DNA from 3 places in the Mesorhizobium sp. M0618 genome. Region 3 is predicted to be linked to each of the others. Evidence: predicted binding sites of a transcription regulator. Region 3 holds the regulator's gene; each other region holds the start of a gene.
What was found. The regulator LexA, encoded in region 3, represses DNA repair genes until DNA is damaged. The targets are predictions, from matches to a motif close to TGTTCNNNNTGTGTTCNG.
Positions count from the first base shown of each region.

Region 1: recA (recombinase RecA) is a predicted target of LexA. The motif match lies at 1,948-1,965, and genes of this name have one in related genera.
Region 2: NKJ04_RS06995 (2'-5' RNA ligase family protein) is a predicted target of LexA. The motif match lies at 1,546-1,563, and genes of this name have one in related genera.

Region 1 covers NZ_JAMYQH010000003.1:307,211-310,696, reverse strand. Annotated here, with positions in the region: gene NKJ04_RS05635 (pseudouridine-5'-phosphate glycosidase) at 1-722, opposite strand, end outside; gene NKJ04_RS05630 (carbohydrate kinase family protein) at 798-1,742, opposite strand; gene recA (recombinase RecA) at 2,023-3,123, shown strand; gene alaS (alanine--tRNA ligase) at 3,422-3,486, shown strand, end outside.
Region 2 covers NZ_JAMYQH010000004.1:256,140-259,625, reverse strand. Annotated here, with positions in the region: gene NKJ04_RS07005 (SRPBCC family protein) at 1-281, shown strand, start outside; gene NKJ04_RS07000 (nuclear transport factor 2 family protein) at 384-737, opposite strand; gene NKJ04_RS06995 (2'-5' RNA ligase family protein) at 870-1,499, opposite strand; gene NKJ04_RS06990 (ABC transporter ATP-binding protein) at 1,776-2,861, opposite strand; gene NKJ04_RS06985 (cupin domain-containing protein) at 2,851-3,459, opposite strand.
Region 3 covers NZ_JAMYQH010000014.1:28,559-32,044, forward strand. Annotated here, with positions in the region: gene NKJ04_RS16365 (ComEC/Rec2 family competence protein) at 1-1,019, shown strand, start outside; gene lexA (transcriptional repressor LexA) at 1,013-1,753, opposite strand; gene kynU (kynureninase) at 2,165-3,412, opposite strand.

The DNA.
Region 1 (3,486 bases), on a different contig from region 3:
ATTTCATGGTTTTCCGGCACAGGATTGGCGATCAGCATGCCGCCGGCGAGCCCCAGCGCTGCCCTCGTCTGGTAGAAATGCGCGATCGCTTCCGGCTCGTGCAAGGTCAGCGGCGCGCGGAACGGCGACTGCCGCGACCAGAAGGCGGGCATCGTCTCGCAGCCAAGGCCGATCACCGGCACGCCGCGCGTCTCCAGCACCTCCAGCGTCTTTTCGATGTCGAGGATGGCCTTGGCGCCGGCCGAGACGACGATGACCGGGGTGCGCGCCAGCTCGTCGAGATCGGCGGAAATGTCAAAACTCTTTTCGGCGCCCTTGTGCACGCCGCCGATGCCGCCGGTGGCGAACACTTTTATGCCGACCATATGCGCCGCGATCATCGTGGCGGCGACCGTGGTGCCACCGGTGCGCCCTTGCGCCACGGCAAAACCGAGATCGGCGCGCGACAGTTTCATGGCGTCGCCCGTCATCGCCAGCGATTCGCGCTCGCCGTCCGAAAGCCCGATCTTTATGCGGCCGCCAACCACGGCGATGGTCGCCGGCACGGCGCCGCCGTCGGTGATGATCTTTTCGACATCGGCCGCCATGGCGCCATTGTCGGGGTAGGGCATGCCATGGGTGATGATGGTGCTTTCCAGCGCCACCACCGGCCGGCCGGCCGCCAGGGCCTGCGCCACCGGCGCGTGGATGTCGATGAAGGGGCCGGCGGTCTCAGGGGTCATCAGGGTCTCCAATCCGGAATGCGGCGCGTCCGTCGGGACACCAGGCAACATCGCGGCACTATGAATTCGCCGGTCTCATGCCACTTCCCTGGCATCCGGCACAAGAGCCAATGCCTCAGTGAAATCAGCCGCGGTGAACTCCGGAACGGCGCTGGCGCTTTCGATGGCAAGCGTCGCCCCGGCAATGCCTTCGCGCAGAGCTGCCCGCAGCGGCAGGCCACGCAGCAAGGCAGCAACCGTAGCGCCCGCCAGCGCATCGCCAGCGCCGGTGACGTCAGCGACCTTTCTTGGCGGCGGCGGCAGGATCGAGAAGGCGCTGGCTTCATCGAAGCCCAGCATGGGCTCGCTGCCCGCCGTCACCACGCCGCTGACAAGGCCGCTGCATCGCAACCCGTCGACGACCTCGCGCTCCGTGGCAGTCGCGGCGACGCCGGCCAGCACCATGGCCTCGCGCCGGTTCATGAAGACGAGCGAGAGCTCCTTCAGCACCGGTATCAGCCGCACCACCTTGGCCGGCGAGATGGCAATGGCGAAAATCGGCTTGCCCGCGGCGAGCGCCACCAGCCGTTCCAGCGCCGAAGAGGGCAGATTGGCGTCGCACAGGATCGCATCGGCGGCAGCGATCACCTCCCGCACCTTGGAGCGCCTGATCTGCTTGGGAAACGCCAAATCATAGAGCGCCATGTCGGCAAAGCCGACGATCAGCTCGCCCTCACTGTCGATCAGCGCCGTGTAGCTCGGCGTCGTGCGGTCGAGGAAGACCGCCGACAGGTCGGTAATGCCTGTCTCGGCAATGGCTCGCGAAACGGTGTCGGCAGCGGCATCGCCGCCGCGAACCGACATGAGCGACGCGGAGACGCCGCGCCGCACGGCGCTGCGCAAAGCGTTGAAGACGCCGCCGCCGACATCCTCGCGCATCGTGCCGGGATTGGAGGCAGCCGGCACGTAAGCGCCGGACACCTGGCCGCGCCGGTCGATATGGGCGCCGCCTACGGCCAGTATTTTCGTGGATTTCAGCATGCCGGCGATATGACCTTTGTTATTCCAGCCGCACAAGCGCTAGGCTGCGCGACGGAGCTTCGCATGCAAGGCGGCGATTCGGCAGATCGAAACAACCGAGCCGTCTGGCCCAACGTGTGGTGCATCCCTGATCGAATCCTTGGACAAAAAAAGAACAAATCCGGATATTGTTTGTTTTTCAGATATTTGACCCCTCTTGCCAAATGAGAACAAAAAAGGTACAAATAGGCAGGGATTACGGATTGTCCGGCCTTCATTGACGACCAAGGGGTGATGTATCATGGCTCAGAATTCTTTGCGGCTGGTAGAGGACAAGGCAGTGGACAAATCAAAGGCTCTGGATGCGGCGCTGTCGCAAATCGAGCGGGCTTTCGGCAAGGGCTCGATCATGCGGCTCGGCGCCAACGATCAGGTCGTCGAGATTGAAACGGTGCCGACCGGCTCGCTTGGCCTAGACATCGCGCTTGGTGTTGGTGGCTTGCCGCGCGGCCGCATCATCGAGATCTACGGGCCGGAAAGCTCGGGCAAGACGACGTTGGCGCTGCACACCGTTGCGGAAGCCCAGAAGAAGGGCGGCATCTGCGCTTTCGTCGATGCCGAGCACGCGCTTGACCCGGTCTATGCCCGCAAGCTTGGCGTCGATCTCGAAAACCTTCTGATCTCGCAGCCCGACACCGGTGAGCAGGCGCTGGAAATCTGCGACACGCTGGTGCGCTCCGGCGCCATCGACGTGCTGGTGGTCGATTCGGTCGCGGCGCTGACGCCACGCGCTGAAATTGAAGGTGAGATGGGCGATTCGCTGCCCGGCCTGCAGGCCCGCTTGATGAGCCAGGCGCTGCGCAAGCTGACCGCTTCGATCTCGCGCTCCAACACCATGGTCATCTTCATCAACCAGATCCGCATGAAGATCGGCGTCATGTTCGGTTCGCCCGAGACCACGACGGGCGGCAACGCGCTGAAATTCTACGCTTCGGTGCGTCTTGACATCCGCCGCATCGGCTCGATCAAGGACCGCGACGAGGTTGTCGGCAACCAGACCCGCGTCAAGGTGGTCAAGAACAAGCTGGCGCCGCCCTTCAAGGTGGTCGAATTCGACATCATGTTTGGTGAGGGCGTCTCCAAAACCGGCGAACTGGTCGATCTCGGGGTCAAGGCCGGTATTGTCGAGAAGTCTGGCGCCTGGTTTTCCTATAACTCGCAGCGTCTCGGCCAGGGCCGCGAAAATGCCAAGCTGTTCCTGCGTGACAATCCCGACACGGCACGCGAGATCGAGTTGTCGATCAGGCAGAATGCCGGGCTGATCGCCGAGAAATTCCTCGAGAATGGCGGCCCTGAGCGCGGCGAAGACGACGGTTTCGAGGAAGAATCCGGCGCCATGTAACAGCTTCGTGCGCGATGCCGGCCGGAGTTCGGCCATAATCGCGTTCTATTATCTCAGGCTTATGTAATTGAGTTCCGCGTTATTGCGTTTCGAAACCGCCGGCCCAGTGCCGGCGGTTTTGCGTTTTGGCGGCGAAAACAGGCCGGTTCGAATGGCCGGCAAAGGCCGTGGATTGGACCAATTCCGTGTTTCTGGACAGGGTGAGGCGCGGCGGCTAAAAGGCCAAGTCCTAATCTTCTAAAAACGCAGAGCCCATTTCCGCCGGTTTGCCGGCGGCTCTTCCGAAAAGGCAGCATTCATGAGTGGCGTGAACGAGATCCGGTCGACATTTCTCGACTACTTCCGCAAGGAGGGTCACGAGAT
Region 2 (3,486 bases), on a different contig from region 3:
CCGACGGCAATGAGGTCAACGACCGCCATTGCTGCTATCTCGAAATTGTGCCGAACGAGCGACTGGTGTGGACGGATGCATTGTTGCCGGGTTACCGGCCGTCAGGGGAACCCTTCATCACCGCTGTCATTTCCTTGCAGCCGGACGGCAAGGGCACGCGCTACACCGCCACCGCCATCCATCGCGACGAGGCGACCCGCAACAACCATGAAGAGATGGGTTTCTTCGATGGCTGGGGCACGGTGGCCGATCAGCTTGCGCAGTACGTGAAGACCATTTGAGCCTCTCACATGGCGGCCTGGGACATCGTCCCGGCCGCCATGCTTATTTTCAACCTTCAGCGACGAGACCGAGCTCCCGCAAGCCGATGGTATTTCACGGCCTCAATAATAGAAGCGCTCTTCGGTGATCTTGCCGTTTTTGACCGTGTAGAGGCCAACTTCATCCATGGTGACACGCTCGCCGGTAGCCTTGGGCGTTATGTCGAACTTGAAGCGCACCGCGAACTGGTCTCCGTTGACGTAGGGGCCCTCGACCGAGCCGCCATGCACTTCATTGTTCTCCTGCCACCATTGGCCCTTCTGCTTGAGAGCCTCCTTGCCATGGGAGATGGCCATCGGCCCCGCCATGGCTTCGAGACTGACGATGTCATCGGCGTTGTACTTCTCGGCAGCAGCTTCGTTATCGCCCTGCTTGAGCAGTTCGGTGAAATCCTTGGCAATTTCCGCGATAGTCAATTGTGTTCCTCCTGTTCAGACGCACTGCAAGTAGGGAACAGCTTGCTGCCCTGCCATCGTCGGGCCACGTCGTAGCTGACAAGCCATGTCAGCATGATGGTCCCGCGGACATATGACGATGATTTGGGGCGTCTACATCGCGGGCCGGGCATCGTCCTGGCCCGTCAATTGCCAACGGTAAGGCACCTCGTACCGACCTTCCTGGATGAAGCTCTGGACGAGCGCAAAATCCCGCACTGTCCAACTGATGCGGTCAATCGCCCTTTCGCGAATTTTGGGCACTCCCACTTTGTCACGAAGCAGCGTGACATGCGGTTCAATGGATTTTGTGAGAAAGAGCTTTAACGGGCTATCCGAAATCACCGCTGTGAGGTTTCGCCAGAATTCTTGCAGCGAAGGATTGCCGTCGCTGTTGCGTAAAACAAGCGCGCCACCGCCAAAAGCGCACAAACGATCAAAAGAAACGTCGAATGGTTTTGCGACAATCATCGAGCCTATGTGGTGAGCGAGTTCTACCAACCCCTCCGGCAATCCGTCATGGTCGCCGAGTCCAACAAGCGAGATGTGATTGGCAACTATTTTCCCTTTCAGCCCGAGTTCCTGCCGCCAAGTGGTTGCTTGTAAAGCGATAGGGTCGGCGATGGCGCCTTCCATCAGGTGACAGAAGAACAACCGATCAGTGCGACGACGCCTGCTCCGCTCATGCCAATTGAAAGATGTTTGACCGTTTTCGGCTGTGTTGAATGTGGGCAGTTCGTTCATGTCCTTCCTCTTTTTGCGCCACCCATCTCCGCCAAGTCGGAGACTTTAGAACAAAAAGGGAACATAGCAAGCGAAATGAAGCGAGCGTTGGGGCTTTCCGGATCCGCGCCCGCGAGTTCAACGGTCGAAGAAGCCCCTGCTGAGTTGGACTGGAAGCCTACGCCCTCGACCTCGAGGAAATCGTGGATAGCCCAATCGGCATATTCGCGATCATCGCCCGACTGCTTGTAGCCGCCGAACGTGCGACGTGTGCTCCGTTTTTAGATACCAATGAAACTAACCTGGTAGCACCGGGCAGTTGGCACCACGGCGCAGGCTGATATGCGCCACGTCGCCGGCGCTGAATTGAAAACCTTCGCCCTGGCGCGGTGCATCGATGACAACAGGTGCGCCCTGCCCGAGTTCGGCATGCAGGCGCAGCGTGCGGCCGTGAAAGACGATGCTGTTGACGCGCGCCGGTGCAGTGCCAGGCGCCGCCTCGGTCATCGCCAGCAAATCCTCCGGGCGCACGCCAATCGTCCGCACCTCACCTTCGCTGGGTGACTGGCCGGTTTCACAAATAGCCTCCAGCGGCAGGGTGCCGGCGGCGAAACGCAAGCGATCGCCATCGCGGCCGATAAACCGTGATTGCAGGAGATTCATGGTGCCGATGAAGCTTGCCACAAACTTCGTGGCGGGCCGATCGTAGAGGGTGGCCGGCGGCGCGATCTGCTCGATGCGGCCCTTGTTCATGACGACGATGCGGTCGGAGATCGACAAGGCTTCGGTCTGGTCGTGGGTAACCATGACGAAGGTGGTGCCGAGCCGCGACTGCAGCCGCTTCAGTTCGACCTGCATCTGCTCGCGCAGATGCGCATCGAGCGCCGACAGCGGCTCGTCGAGCAGCAGCACGCGTGGCTCGCAGACGATGGCGCGGGCGAGTGCGACGCGCTGGCGCTGGCCGCCCGACAGTTCGGAGACGCGGGCGCGAAGCTTGTCCGCGAGGCCGACCATGTCGAGGGCTTCGCCGGTGCGCTTTGCCTGCTCGACTCCAGACAGTTTGCGCAGCGACAGGCCGAAGCCGACATTTTCGGCGACATTCATGTGCGGAAACAGCGCGTAATCCTGGAACACGGTGTTGACCGGTCGGTCGAAAGGCCGAAGGGCCGTGATATCGCGACCATCGAGCAACACCTTGCCGGTCGTCGGGCTTTCGAAGCCGGCGATGACGCGCAGGCTGGTGGTCTTGCCGCAACCCGACGGCCCGAGCAGCGTGATGAACTCGCCGCCGACAATGTCGAGATCGACGGCGTCGAGCCCGACGACGCCCCCAGGAAAAATCTTCGAAACCGCCTGCAGCCGCACAAGTAGATTAAGCGCCATCGCGAACCTCGGACGGCTTCGTGGTGTTGACCCAGAGGATCTGGCAGCGCTCGGCGCCCGGATTGCGGAAGGCATGCAAAAGCGTGCTCTTGAACGCAAAACTGTCGCCGGCCTTCAGCACGTAATTTGTCGAATCCACCACCAGTTCGACCTCGCCGGCCAGCACGAAGCCGAATTCATGACCGGCATGGGCATAGGCCTCGGCCGTGCCGCCGCTGGCTTCCACCGTCACCAGCATGCCGGTCAGCGTCGCGCCCGGCGGTGACAGCAGCGCCTTGGCAATGCCTTCCGATTTGACCGGGATTTGCCGCCGCTTGTCGGCACGCACGCAATAGAGATCGTTGACGGCATCGTTGCCGTCGGCGATCAGCGCCGACGGCTCGATGTCGAGGGCGGCGGCGAGCGGCCAGATCACCTTGACGCGCAGCGAGGACATGCCGCGCTCGATCTGGCTCAATGCACCGATCGACACGCCGGCTTTTGCCGCAAGATCGGCCAGCGACAGGTTGCGCTCCAGCCGCAGCGCCCGCACGCGCCGGCCGACCCGCACATCGGCATCGTCCTTCGGCTTCTCAGCAGCTTCGTCCAGTATGTCCATCAATTCCCGACCTCGTTTGCAGTGTCT
Region 3 (3,486 bases):
GTTTCCTGACGCGAAAATTCCTGCTGGCGGCAACCGGCCTTGCCATGACCTCGATCATCGCCGGAAGCGCCACGACGCTGTTTGCCATCTGGCATTTTCAGCGTGTCTCGCCGCTTAGCCTGTTTGCCAACCTCGCGGTTATGCCGATCGTCACCGTCGTCATGTTCCTGGCCGTCGCCAGCGCGCTGCTGATGCCTTTCGGATTGGATTGGCCGGCTCTCTACCTGATGGGTAAGGGCCTGACGATGATGATCGCCATATCCGGCTGGATCTCCGAGCGTTCGCCTGTCGACGGGGTCGGGCTGATTTCGCAACAGTCGGTCCTGTTGGTGGCAATTGCTTTGGTCATCGCGACGATGGCGACAACTTGGCTGCGGCTCGCTGCCCTGCCATTCGCGCTGGCAGGCTTGCTGACCGTCTCGGATACGCGCACGCCGGATGTGCTGATCTCGGAAGACGCCCGGCTGGTGGCGTTGCCGATCGGTGGCGGCGAGCTTGCCGTCAGCCGGGAACGGCCGAACGAATTCACCGTCGACAACTGGAAACGCGCCCTGACATCAGAAACCATCGTCGTGCCAGAGGTGTTCGACAACAGCTATGGGCAATTCGATGTCGCGGATGCCGTTGATCTGCCGCTGGGATCGCCGTTCTATTGCTCCTCAGGCGTTTGCGTGGCCAGGCACATGTCCGGTGCGATCATTGCCTATGTCGAGGACCGCAAGGACACCTGGAAAGCCTGCGGCTTCGCCGAGCTGATCGTCATCAATGACGCCACCGCGTATGACGCCTGTCACAATCCGCTGGTTCTCGTCATCACCAAGCGGCAACTGGCTCGCAAAGGCAGTGCCGCGGTCTTCTTCGATCGCCAATCGGCGACCACGCCGGCGACGATCAGCTTCGCGGTGGACAGCCCATATCGGCCCTGGCACACGCAACGCAAATACTCTCGTGAGGCAAGGGGGCTGGCACCCTTCAAGAAACCGGAGAAGCCAGCGGCCAACCCGCAGCCGGCTCAGTAGCGGCGGATCAGGCCGACGAGCTTGCCTTGCACCTTGACCCTGTCCGGGCCGAAAATCCGTGTCTCGTAGGCTGGATTGGCGGCTTCGAGGGCAATCGAGGCGCCCTTGCGGCGGAACCGCTTCAGCGTCGCTTCCTCTTCGTCGACCAGCGCCACGATGATCTCGCCTGGCTGGGCGGTGTCGGCGTTGCGGATGATGACGGTGTCGCCATCGAAGATGCCGGCCTCGATCATCGAGTCACCCTTGACCTCCAGCGCATAGTGGGCGCCGCCCATGATCATATCCGGCGGCACCGAGATCGAATGCGTCTGATGCTGGATGGCATCGATCGGCACGCCGGCGGCGATGCGGCCCATCACCGGGATCGACACGGCGGAGACCGCATCGTCGTCATTGCCAGGCGAGGGCATCCGCGAAGGCGCCGGCTTGATCTGCCGGCCAAGGGCACCACCCTGACCGAGACTGCCCTGGATGACGCTTGGCGAAAACTTCTTTGCCGCGTTGAGACCGGGCGCGATCGAGTCCGGCAATCGCAGCACTTCCAGCGCGCGTGCCCGGTTGGGCAACCGGCGAATAAAGCCGCGCTCCTCAAGTGCGGTGATCAGCCGATGAATCCCGGATTTGGAAGCAAGGTCGAGCGCCTCCTTCATCTCGTCGAAGGATGGCGGAATGCCGCTCTCCTTCAGGCGTTCATGGATGAACATCAGCAGTTCATGTTGCTTGCGCGTCAGCATGGCGGCCCCCAGGTTACCTGAAACCAGAATCGAAAAACAAACCCAGAACAAACCCTATCTGTTCCAGTTGTGTTCTGCAACCGTTTAAAGTTTAATGAATTTGTTAAGGCTGCTGAAATTATTTGGCGCTTGCCAGCGGATCGCGATCAACAGGCGCTAGGCACGGCGATGCGCCTGTTCACATTGAAATTATTATGGTTAATGACCTGTGGCTCATCCTCGACCCAAGGCTTGGCATTATCAGTCTATCGACCTCCACAAAGGACGATATCAATCTTCGGGACGTTCGTTTGCCGTGAACGAAACGGAGCCAAAACGCCAACGTCTGTTGGCATTTGTGGCTGGAAATTCAGCCCTCCGTCATCTGCCAGGCAGTGAGGGCGGCGGCGGTGGATCGCGGGGATCGTTGCGTCAGGTAACGGCTTCCTTGACCGCGAAACGGCGGTCCTTCCATGCGCCCGTGCGCAGAATATCCTCCAGCACCTCAACCGCCAGCCACACATCCTTGTAGCCGACATAGAGCGGCGTGAAGCCGAAACGGATGGTCGATGGCGCACGAAAATCACCGATGACGCCGCGCTCGATCAGCGCCCGCATGATTTGATAGCCGTGATCGTGAAGGAACGACACCTGGCTGCCGCGCCTGGTCGCGTCGCGGGTGGTCTCCAGCGTGAGACCGTAGGCGCCGCACCTGGCTTCGACGAGCTGGATGAACAGTTCTGTCAACGCGACACTCTTCTTTCGCAATGCCGCCATGTCGACGTCATTCCAGATGGCAAGCGCGCCTTTGAGCGCCCGCATCGACAGGGTCGGCTGAGTGCCGCACAAAAAGCGGCGGATGCCGGTGCCGGCAACATAACCCCGTTCGAAGGCAAAGGGCCGCGCATGGCCCCACCAGCCGCTGAGCGGCTGGCTGATATCGCCGTGGTGGCGCTGCGCGGCATAGATGAAGGCCGGTGCGCCCGGACCGCCGTTGAGGTACTTGTAGGTGCAGCCGATGGCGAAATCGGCATTTGCGTGATCGAGCTCGACGGGCAGGGCGCCGGCGGTGTGGCAAAGATCCCAGACGATCAGCGCTCCGGCCGCATGAGCTTTGCGCGTCAGCGCCGCCATGTCGCGCAGTTCACCCGATTTGTAATTGACGTGATTGACCAGCACCACCGCGACGTTTTCGTCGATCAGCTCTTCGATGGTCGGCGCGTCGACACCCGCGAGGCGCAGCAGGACGCCATCCCGGGTCGAGGCCACGCCTTCGGCGATGTACAGGTCGGTGGGAAAACTGTCACCTTCGGCGACGATGGCCGACCGGCCGGGCCGCATCTCCATCGCCGCGTGCAGCACCTTGTAGATGTTGGTCGATGTCGTGTCGCAGACAACGGTCTGGCCGGCCGCGGCTCCTATCAGGCGTCCGAGCTGGTCGCCGAGTTCGATTGGCATCTCGAACCATCCGGCCGTGTTCCAAGCTCGGATGAGATCCTGGGCCCATTCTTGGGTCGCCGCCTGCTGCAGCTCGCTGAAAACGGCATGAGACGCTGCCCCCAGTGAATTGCCGTCGAGATAGATCATCCCCTCCGGCAGAATGAAACGGTCGCGCATGGCCCGCAGCGGATCCGTGGCATCCATCGCTTCGACTGCGGCGAGATCAGGAATTCCACTCATGGTCGGTCAGTCCCCGGTTGTTCGCGAAGGGTTTTCCGCCACAGCGCGTCCCCTCGGTGTGCCTGTTTTCATTT